Regions from separate parts of the Mesorhizobium sp. P160219 genome, predicted to be linked through region 2. Evidence: riboswitches for the same ligand, from Rfam matches in the RefSeq annotation. Region 2 holds a riboswitch; the other holds the start of a gene.

Region 1 (5,262 bases), 3.1 Mb from region 2:
ACTCGCCGCCCCGTGAGAGCCGCCGGCGAACGGATTGGCAAGCGGAAAGCCCATTTCCACCGGGCAGACCCGCGCCTGGCAGGCGTGGCGAGAAGCCGGCTCGGGTTTTTTGGCGGAGACATTGATGCCGGATTATGACGTGCTTTGCATCGGCAATGCCATTGTCGACATCATCGCCCAGTGCGACGAGGCATTCCTCGAGATCAACGGCATTATCAAGGGCGCGATGAACCTGATCGACACCAAGCGCGCCGAGCTGCTCTACAGCCGCATGGGGCCGGCGATCGAGGCCTCGGGCGGCAGCGCCGGCAACACGGCGGCGGGCGTCGCCAGCTTCGGCGGACGCGCCGCCTTCTTCGGCAAGGTCTCCAACGATGCGCTGGGCGAAATCTACGCCCATGACATCCATGCCCAGGGCGTTGCCTTCGACACCAGGCCGCTTGAGGGACAGCCGCCGACGGCGCGCTCTATGATCTTCGTCACGCCCGACGGCGAGCGCTCGATGAACACCTATCTCGGCGCCTGCGTCGAGCTTGGCCCTGAGGATGTCGAGGCCGACAAGGCATCCGGCGCCAAGGTTACCTATTTCGAGGGCTATTTGTGGGATCCGCCGCGCGCCAAGGAGGCGATCCGGCAGACGGCGAAGCTCGCACACGAGGCCGGACGCGAAGTGTCGATGACGTTGTCGGATTCGTTCTGCGTCGACCGCTACCGGGACGAGTTCCTCGAGCTGATGCGCTCGGGCACTGTCGACATCGTCTTTGCCAACAGCCACGAGATCAAGTCGCTCTACCAGACAAAATCCTTCGACGAGGCCCTGGCTCAGATCCGCAAGGACTGCAAGATTGCCGCCGTCACCCGTTCCGAAAAAGGCTCGGTGATCGTGCGCGGCGACGAGACCGTGGTCATCGAGGCGACCGCCATCAAGGAGTTGGTCGACACCACCGGCGCCGGCGACCTCTACGCCGCCGGTTTCCTGCATGGCTACACGCAGGGCCGCAACCTCAAGACCTGCGGCGACCTTGGCTCGCTGGCGGCCGGCCTGGTGATCCAGCAGATCGGCCCAAGGCCAAGGCAGAATTTGCGCCGCGAGGCGGAAGGGGCTGGGTTGCTGTAGATGCGCCGGCAACTAACCAGCCGCCCTACTGACGCGATGACCGCAGTGGCGGAACTGTGTCAAAGCTCGCTGATAGCGACAGCCATTCGCTTCGGAGAACTGACCCATGCTGCTGCCGTGAAGCTCGCTGGAGGAGCGGTGCAAGGCGTGCTTGCCATGACGGCATTCACCGTCATCCAGATCGTCACCAGCATTTTCCAGAAGCTCAGCTTGGGGAAGGCCAGTAAGGTTCCTGAGGTAACGGAGAACTCGCGGCGTCCGTCGGACTTGACTTGCGATCACGTCCCACGATGCCGAATGCGGGCAGCAGACTGAATATTTCACAATGCTAGACAAAGGCGTAAAAGCGCGATCACATAGCGACATAAACATTTCGTTATGCGTCATTGACAAAAGAGCGAACAGCTGTGATTGTCTGCGTGTCGTGGTTCTCGCGTGCGGCGCTGCCGCAGCGGAGCTAAGAGGGAAGCCGGTGCGATGCCGGCGCTGCCCCCGCAACTGTTAGCGGCGAGCCAACCCCAATCATGTCACTGAGGCGAATACCCTCAGGAAGACGGGTAGAGGCTATGACCCCGCGAGCCAGGAGACCTGCCACGCGAATTACGTCCACGGGCGGGGTGTCTCGGTGGCCGCTGCAACCCGGCGTTGATGCCGGCCTGCTAGCGCCTTCCTTGTCACCGACGCCCCCAACCATCGGGGTATGACATGACTGTCTCTCAGCAAATTCCTGTAGCAACGCTCGGCGTGCCGCGCTTCGGTCGTCGGCGAGAACTGAAATTCGCCCTCGAAAGCTACTGGTCCGGAACATCGTCCGCTGGCGACCTTCTTGCGACGTCGAAGGCGCTCCGAGCCGCTAGCTGGGAAGAGCAGCGCGATCGCGGCGTGTCGAAAATCCCGTCGAACGACTTCTCGCTTTACGACCATGTGCTCGACACCGCAGCCATGGTCGGGGCCGTTCCATCCCGGTACGGCTGGAATAGCGGCGAGGTCCCACTTGACATCTACTTCGCAATGGCGCGCGGCAACCAGGGTCAGACGGAGGATTGTGGACACGCTGGTCACCAGGAGGAGGCTCATGGACCTGGTGTAACCGCGATGGAAATGACCAAGTGGTTTGACACCAACTACCACTACATTGTGCCGGAACTCGATGATGATCAGACGTTCGCCCTCTCGTCATCGAAGCCGGTCGATTACTTCCTCGAGGCTAAAGCTCTCGGCATTCACACACGCCCAGTCATCCTTGGACCCATCACCTTCCTCAAGCTGGCGAAATCGCCTGCCGAGGGGTTCGGTCCCATCGCGCTCCTACCGCGGCTGCTGCCGGTTTACGAGCAGCTTCTGGAGAGGCTGAAGCTGTCGGGAGCCGACTGGGTGCAGATCGATGAGCCAGCGCTTGTCCTCGATCTGAACCCGAACGAACGAGCTGCGTTCGAATTCGCCTATGGCCAGCTGTCGAAAGCCGCGCCCGAGCTGAAGATCATGCTGGCTACGTATTTCGGGTCGCTGGGAGACAATCTCGAAACCGCGGTTTCTCTGCCCCTGGCCGGCCTGCATATTGATCTCGTGCGCGCTCCCGAGCAGCTGGAAACGGTGGGTCGGCTCGCTCCGAAGGATCTGGTGCTCTCGCTCGGCTTGATCGATGGCCGCAACGTCTGGCGTGCGAACCTGCCCGCCATTCTCGACCGCATCAAACCGATCGTCGCCGGCTGGCCCTTGGACCGCGTCGAAATCGCGCCTTCTTGCTCGATGCTGCATGTGCCGATTGACCTGCGCATGGAGACGGAACTCGAGGCCGACATCAGGTCGTGGCTCGCCTTCGCGGCCCAGAAGACCGACGAGCTGGTCTTGCTGGCCCGGGCCCTTTCCAAAGGCAGGGATGCGGTGGCAGCCGCGTTGAAAGCTTCTGCCGAGGCTGCCGCCACTCGCTTGACGTCCACGAAGATCCATGACCCGCTTGTTGAGGGGCGGATCGCCAGCATTGACCATAGCATGAAACGACGAGAGAGCGCTTTTGGCGAGCGCTCCAGAGTCCAGGCCGGCACGCTCGGGCTGCCGCCGTTCCCGACGACGACAATCGGGTCCTTCCCGCAGACGCCGCAGGTACGCCGCGCGCGGTCCGCTCATGCGAAGGGCCAGCTCAGTTATGTCGACTACGAGATTTTCCTGAAGAAGGAGATCGAGTCAGCAATTCGTTGGCAGGAAGAGATCGGGCTGGACGTGCTGGTGCACGGTGAGTTCGAACGAAACGATATGGTACAGCATTTCGGCGAGCAGCTGTCCGGCTTCGCCTTCACTCAGCATGCCTGGGTGCAAAGCTATGGGTCGCGCTACGTGCGTCCCCCCATCATCTTCGGGGACGTATCGAGGCGCAATCCGATGACGGTGCGCTGGTGGCAATTCGCCCAGTCGCTTACGGAAAAGCCTGTGAAGGGAATGCTCACAGGCCCAGTGACCATTCTCAACTGGTCCTTTGTTCGAGACGACGTACCCCGCTCCGAAGCCTGCCGCCAGATCGCGCTCGCCATCCGCGACGAAGTGACGGATCTCGAAAGGTCCGGCGCAAGGATGATCCAGATCGATGAGGCCGCGTTTCGCGAAGGATTGCCACTGCGCCAATCTGACTGGAAAGCCTATCTCGACTGGGCTGTCGAATGCTTCCGGATCGCTTCAACGGGTGTAAAGGACGCGACTCGAATCCATACCCACATGTGCTATTCGGAGTTCAACGAGATCATCGACGCGATCGCTGGAATGGATGCGGATGTCATTTCGATTGAGACGTCGCGCTCCAAGATGGAACTGCTGGACGCCTTCACGAGCTCCAAATATCCGAACGAGATCGGTCCCGGCGTCTATGACATTCACTCACCACGTGTGCCGGAGGTCTGCGAGATTTCGGACTTAGTCATGCTTGCCCGCGAGCGACTGTCCGACGGCCAACTGTGGATAAACCCGGACTGTGGCCTCAAAACACGCAAATGGGAGGAGGTCCGCCCTGCCCTCATTAACATGGTCGCTGCAGCACGCGCGCTCCGGCAGAAAGTGCAGGCGTGAGGCTTCTCTTCCTCACCGTGTGGGGAGTTGCCGGCTGGCGGATGTCGGCCGGGAATATGCCAAACCGATCACACTCTTGGAAATGAGCCACTCGGCGCAAATGTGCAATTTCCCTACGGCACGTGTCTTAATCCCGCAGAAATATAAATGTGGCACTACGCTATAATATCGGTTCCTTGGGGACATACAGGCCCCGCGCCTCGAACAAATCGGACACGCGTCGTTTCTCAAAGTAGACTGCTTGGCGCGTTCGCTCAGGCAGCGACAATATATGGTGCTGCGTCTGTCCGCCCCCAGTTGATCGCGCAGACTACGGGCGAGGTGGCAGGGTCCGGGTATCGCTAGCGTCCCGCCAATTCGGGAGATGGACGTCGCAATTCGTGTCGCCAAGTAAAAATCGCCAATCATTTTCGATTGCGAGTCCGCAGCCAGTTGGCCCTTATTTTCCTGAGATCTGCGTTACAGGCCGGGGCGTTGTCGCCGTTTCTGAGGGTAAGATGGGATAGGCGACGTCAGGTGCCTCTCCGGTCAGCGAGTTGAGGAAGGCAACAAGCAGGTCAACTTCTTCGTCCGCCAGTACTACGCCGAGCTGGGTGGTCCCCATAATGGCGACGGCCTGTTTCAGATCCCAAACCTTGCCCGTATGAAAGTATGGCGCGGTGAGTGCAACGTTGCGCAGCGGCGCCACGCGGAAGACATAGGAATCGTCGGCTGCATTGGTGACCTCAAATCGGCCCTTGTCTTTGTCCGGCAGGACTTCGGCGCTGGGCCGTTCCACGAGGCCGAATGGGTAATAGGCTTGCCCACCAACGTTGATGCCGGCATGGCAGGACGAGCAGCCTTTGTCCATGAAAAGCACCAGGCCCTGTTTCTGTTCGGAAGTCATGGCAACCTCATCACCATTCAGGAAGCTGTCGAACGGGGCAGGTGTGACCAGTGTCGCCTCGAAGGCTTCGATCGCCTTGGCGAAGTTGTCGAAGGTGACCCGATCGGCTTCAGCCGGAAAAGCTGCATCGAACCACTCGACATATTGCGGCATGGACTTGAGAGTGGCGATGAGTTGGCCCGGTGTATTGGCCATTTCGATC
Region 2 (5,262 bases):
GGCGCAGATGGCCGCGGTCTACCGCACCTATCTCGACTTTTCCGAGCTGACGCCGCCGCTGGTTTATTCGGTGGTGCTGGCGTTTTTCGGCCTCGGCTCGGTGTTCGTGACGCTGGGCATTCTGGCCGCGGTTTGCGGCTTTATCACCTGGCGCTATCTGCCGAAGTCGCTTTAGTCGCCGATCAGGCGGTTGCCTCAAGTGCAGCATGCCGCTCGCGCACCCAGTTGTGGAAGCGGTGCAGATCATACTCCTCCGGCATCAGCACGCCGGCCCGGTGCCGCATCGAGCGCAGGCCTTTCTGGTTGATCTCGCAGATCGCGGCATCCTCCTCCAGCACCTGGGTGCCGAAGGCGACGACATTGTCGACGTCGGTCTCAGCGAGCGCCTCGGGCGCGAACAGCCACTCGGCGGTGAGTTCGGCCTGTTCGGGACCGAGCGGCATCAGTCGCACCGTCCTGACATAATCGACATGGCCGACGATGAACATCGAGGGCAGGTTGGTGGCATAGGTCTGTCCGGCCGCGCGCTCGGCCGCCGTCAGACCCGGGAAGACCGGGCCATGGGCATGTCCGTCGCGCGACCAGGTCTCGGCGCCGGCGCGCAGGCCACCCGAAAACTCCGGCGCGTCATTGTCGGCATGGCGGACCCAGTCGGGGTCGTCGTGCCGGCTCATCAGGCCGCGGCCGTATATCGGCACCAGCCGAGACAGGTCCTTGTGGACGCCCGGGCAATGCAGGCACTCGTTGAAGTTCTCCCAGAAGATCTTCCAGTTGCAGTTCATCACCTTGCGCAGGACATGGCCTGATACCAGCGTTTCCAGCGGCCAGTTGGCGAGGTCGCCGGATGCGGGATCGAAGGAGGTCCCGGCGGAGCCGGCCGCAGCCTGCTGAAGGTTCACAAAGACAAAGCCGCGCCACACCGACAGCGCCACCCGGTAGAGCGGATGATCGGCCTTGTCGAAACCATCTGGCAGCGATTTCGAGGGAACGCGCACGAGATCGCCGCGCAGCGAGTAGGACCAGGCGTGGTAGGGGCACGTGATGAGCCGCGCTTTCAGCCGGCCCTCGCTTTTCTGGCAAAGCTGCGAGCCGCGATGCCGGCAAGTGTTGTGGAAGGCGCGCAGTTCGCCGGTCTCGTCCCGCAGAATGACGATTTCCTGCGTGCCGACGCGGAATGTCCTGAACGCCAGCGGCTGGGCGAGGTCGGCCTCGCGGCAGACGAGCAGCCAGCTTTTGTGCCAGATGGCGTCGAGATCGCGCTGGTAAGCCTCGCTATCCCAATAGGCCGACGACGGTAGCGTCGGTTCGGCCCGGCTCAGGCCGTTATAGGGGTCGCGCTCGCTCGGGCTGGGATGCATGGCTGGCTTCCTATGAAGCGTCAGCCGACACCCCGGCAAATCGTTTGTCAATCAGAGTGCCGCATTGCCGGTTGCAGGCGCGGCGCATAATCATGTCGTGGACATGGGACATTCGGAAATTGGGGGGATTCGGAAATTGGCCGCACGACAGATGTCGCTTACGCCGGAGCTGGTCGCGCGCTGCTGGCGCGAGATCAGGGACCCCGGGCCGGATCCGGACGCGATGCATCTCGATGACGCCGACTATGACGCGCTGCTGGATGAATTCCAGGTCGAACTCCCGGATAGCGAACCGCTATGGCTGTTCGGCTATGGATCGCTGATCTGGAAACCGGAAATAGATTATGTCGAGGACCGCGTTGCGCTGGCGCGCGGCTGGCATCGGTCCTTTTGCATGAACATGACGCGCTGGCGCGGCACCAAGGACAGCCCCGGCCTGATGATGGCGCTGGACCGTGGCGGACAATGCAAGGGCGTCGCCTTTCGGCTGACCGGCAATAACCGGCGCGAGCAGTTGGGCCGGCTTTTCCGGCGCGAAGTCACGCTGAAGCCGACAAGCTACCGGCCGCGCATGCTCAAGCTTGCAAGCGAGGCCGGACCGCTCAGGGCATTGGCCTTCGTCATCAACCGCAACGGCCTGACCTATTCCGGACCGCTCGACGAGGGCAAGGTCGTCGAAAGGCTGGCAACGTCCTGCGGGCACTGGGGGTCGGGCGCCGACTATCTCTACAACACGGTGAAAAACCTTGAAGAGCGCGGCATTCACGATCGCCATCTGTGGCGGCTGCAGCGGCTGGTTGCCGAGCGGATCACCGCGTTGAACCCGTAACGCCGCATGGCGCATTCGCGCTGTTGGCCGGCGGAATTTGGTTTGCCGGATGCGACCGTTTCAGCCTATAGTCATGCATGTCGTCGGTTCCGTTAGGGACCAAGAGGGAATGCGGTGAGGGCTGACTTGTTGCCCAATGCCGTGGCTGCCCCCGCAACTGTGTGCGGTAGTCCTCTCCAAGCCACTGGGGATTTTTTCTTCGGGAAGGTGGGGAAGGGCGCTGATCCGCGAGCCAGGAGACCTGCCGGCGACAGGGAACTGACTTCGATGCCCTCGGGTGGAGGGCGAAAGGACAAGATATGAATACCGCTTCCGTCTCCCTCGGCGCTTCCGTCTCCTCGCAGTCGCGCTTCATGCAGCTCGTGCTTAGCGCGTTTCTGGGCATTTTCGTCGTCGGCGTTGTCGGTTTCTCGCACATCGATGCGGTCCACAATGCGGCGCACGACTATCGCCATTCGATGGCGTTTCCCTGCCACTGACCAGGATCTGACATCATGAACCTGTTTCGCAACGTCGTGTTCATCGCGGCGATCGCAGGGCTCGTGGCCGGTGTCGCTCTCGCCTGCATGCAGGCCTACGCCACCGTGCCGCTGATCCTCAAGGCGGAGGTCTACGAAAAGGCTGGTGGCGGCCATGAGCATGAGCATGCCGCGGCGCCCGCCGCCAACGCTGCGGACACCAATGCCATGAGCACCGCCGCGCCGGCGGAAAATGCCGTGAGCAGCGCAGCCCCGGCTGAAGCAGCCGCGCCGGCGGGGGACGAAGGCTGGGCGCCGGCCGACGGCTTCGAGCGCTTCGCCTTCAGTGTCGTCGCCAACATTGTCACCGGCATCGGGTTCGCGCTGGTCCTGGTGGCGGTTTCCGAGTTCGCCGGCGGCATCGGCAGCTGGCGCCAGGGCGTGTTCTGGGGTCTGGCCGGCTTTGCCGTGTTCACGCTGGCGCCGGGCCTCGGCCTGCCGCCGGAACTGCCGGCAATGCCGGCGGCCGATCTCATGCAGCGCCAGATCTGGTGGTGGGCAACGGTGATGGCAACCGCGATCGGTCTTGCCCTTATCACCTTCCGCACGTCGGCGCCCCTGACCGTGCTCGCCGTCGTCCTGATCGTCGCCCCGCATATTGTCGGCGCGCCGCAGCCTGACAGTTTCGTAACGCCGATCCCGGAGGGCCTGCATCATCAGTTCGTGGTGGCGGTGACGCTGACCAATCTGGTGTTCTGGCTGGTGCTCGGCGCAGTTGTCGGCATAGTGCGCGCGCGCTTCACCGGCACCGCAACCATCCTGCGCGACAGCTTTGCCTGATCGCAGTTTGACCTTCATCATCGGCGGTGCGCGCTCCGGCAAGAGCGCGCATGCCGAAACTTTGGCGACGGCGTTGCCGCCGCCATGGGCCTATATCGCCACCGCGCAAGCCTATGACGGCGAAATGCGCGAGCGCATCGCGCAGCACCGCTCGCGCCGCGGCGAGGGATGGGCGACCATCGATGCCCCGCTTGATCTTGCAGGCGCGCTCGAAGCTTTGCCGGACAACCAGCCGGTGCTTGTCGACTGCCTGACGCTGTGGCTGACCAATCATATGCTGGCCGATCATGATCTGGAGGGGGAGTGCCGGCGGCTGGCCGATGTGCTTTCGCGGCCGCGCGGACCGTGGTTCGTGGTCTCCAACGAAGTCGGACAAGGCATTGTGCCAGACAATGCGCTGGCACGCCGGTTCCGCGATGCCGCCGGCCGTCTCAACCAGCAGGTCGCGGCGGTTGCCGATACGGTGCTACTGATGGTGGCGGGGCTGCCGCTCAAGGTGAAATGAGATGACCGATATCGACGCAAAAGACGAAGAACGCCACCGCGCCAAGATGGCCAAACGCAAGGCGGTGCAGGACGCCGAGGTCGCGGAAAAGACGGTCGAGAAGGGGCTGCTGATCGTCAACACCGGACCCGGCAAGGGCAAGACCACGGCCGCCTTCGGGCTGGCGCTGCGCATGCTCGGCTATGGCAAGCGCGTCGGAATCGTCCAGTTCATCAAGGGCAAATGGCACACCGGCGAAAAGGACGCCTTCGCGGCGTTCGGCGACCGTGTCGTCTGGCACACGATGGGCGAGGGTTTCACCTGGGAGACGCAGGATCTGAAGCGCGACATTGCGGCGGCCGAAGCCGCCTGGGCCAAGGCGCTGGAGCTGATCGCCGACCCCTCTGTCAGCCTTGTCGTCCTCGATGAGCTCAACATTGCGCTGCGCTACGACTATCTCGATCTCGACAAGGTGGTCGCGGCGCTGAAGGCGCGGCGCGAAGGCCTGCATGTCGTCGTCACCGGCCGCAATGCCAAGCCGGCGCTGGTCGAGGCGGCCGACCTCGTCACCGAGATGGGCGTGACCAAACACCATTTTTCCGCAGGCGTTAAGGCGCAGCAGGGAATCGAGTTTTGAGGGTCTAACTTCGGGAGATGACCGTTGGAACAAGCGGTAATTGTCTATCTTCTTCTGAGCGGCGGTCAGTTCGGGGCGCCGGAAGAGCGGCAATCGGTCCAAGTTCTGGAGGATCGGTTGGAACAAGCTGTTTCGAATGCGCATGTCGGCGAATTTGATGGCGACGAGTTTGGCGAGGGCAAATGCACCCTCTATCTGTACAGGCCAGACGCCGAGAAGCTTTTCCTTGTGATTGAGCCTGTGCTGAAATCCTCGGCAGTGGCCGCCGGCGGTTACGCGATCAAAAGATTTGGCGCGGCGGTGGATTCAAACGCCAAGGAAGTCCGTGTCTCTTGGTGAGTCAGGCGGCGCATCTACTGCGAGATCAAAACATCCAGGTAGATGACGACCGCGGAGAGCAATCCAAACAGCGCGATCAGCAGATAGTCTGCTATCTGGTAAAGTTTCAGCGCCCGCCGGATGTCGGTGCTGTCGGCCTCGCGGCGGCCGCCTTCGCCCATATAGGCGTCCTCGACGATGACGCCGCCATAGCTGCGCGGGCCGGCGAGCGCCAAGCCGAGCGCGCCAGCCATCGCCGCCTCCGGCCAGCCGGCATTGGGTGAACGGTGCTTTCTGGCGTCGCGACGCATGGCCTGCCACGCATTGCGGGGGTCGGC

What was found. A riboswitch is a leader RNA that binds a small molecule or an ion and turns the genes downstream of it on or off. The one in region 2 is predicted to bind cobalamin.
Region 1: another riboswitch for cobalamin. It lies ahead of metE (5-methyltetrahydropteroyltriglutamate--homocysteine S-methyltransferase); the one in region 2 lies ahead of AC3EMP_RS24635 (CbtB domain-containing protein).

What each region holds. Positions count from the first base shown of each region.
Region 1 is NZ_JBYNWG010000001.1:1,967,911-1,973,172, reverse strand. Features, by position in the region: gene metK (methionine adenosyltransferase) at 1-16, shown strand, start outside; gene AC3EMP_RS09565 (adenosine kinase) at 125-1,117, shown strand; cobalamin riboswitch at 1,526-1,727, shown strand; gene metE (5-methyltetrahydropteroyltriglutamate--homocysteine S-methyltransferase) at 1,823-4,174, shown strand; gene AC3EMP_RS09555 (cytochrome-c peroxidase) at 4,614-5,262, opposite strand, start outside.
Region 2 is NZ_JBYNWG010000001.1:5,069,037-5,074,298, reverse strand. Features, by position in the region: gene AC3EMP_RS24650 (MFS transporter) at 1-175, shown strand, start outside; gene AC3EMP_RS24645 (aromatic ring-hydroxylating oxygenase subunit alpha) at 183-1,358, opposite strand; gene AC3EMP_RS24640 (gamma-glutamylcyclotransferase) at 1,495-2,187, shown strand; cobalamin riboswitch at 2,255-2,450, shown strand; gene AC3EMP_RS24635 (CbtB domain-containing protein) at 2,487-2,666, shown strand; gene AC3EMP_RS24630 (CbtA family protein) at 2,682-3,485, shown strand; gene cobU (bifunctional adenosylcobinamide kinase/adenosylcobinamide-phosphate guanylyltransferase) at 3,478-3,990, shown strand; gene cobO (cob(I)yrinic acid a,c-diamide adenosyltransferase) at 3,992-4,606, shown strand; gene AC3EMP_RS24615 (hypothetical protein) at 4,631-4,945, shown strand; gene cbiB (adenosylcobinamide-phosphate synthase CbiB) at 4,960-5,262, opposite strand, start outside.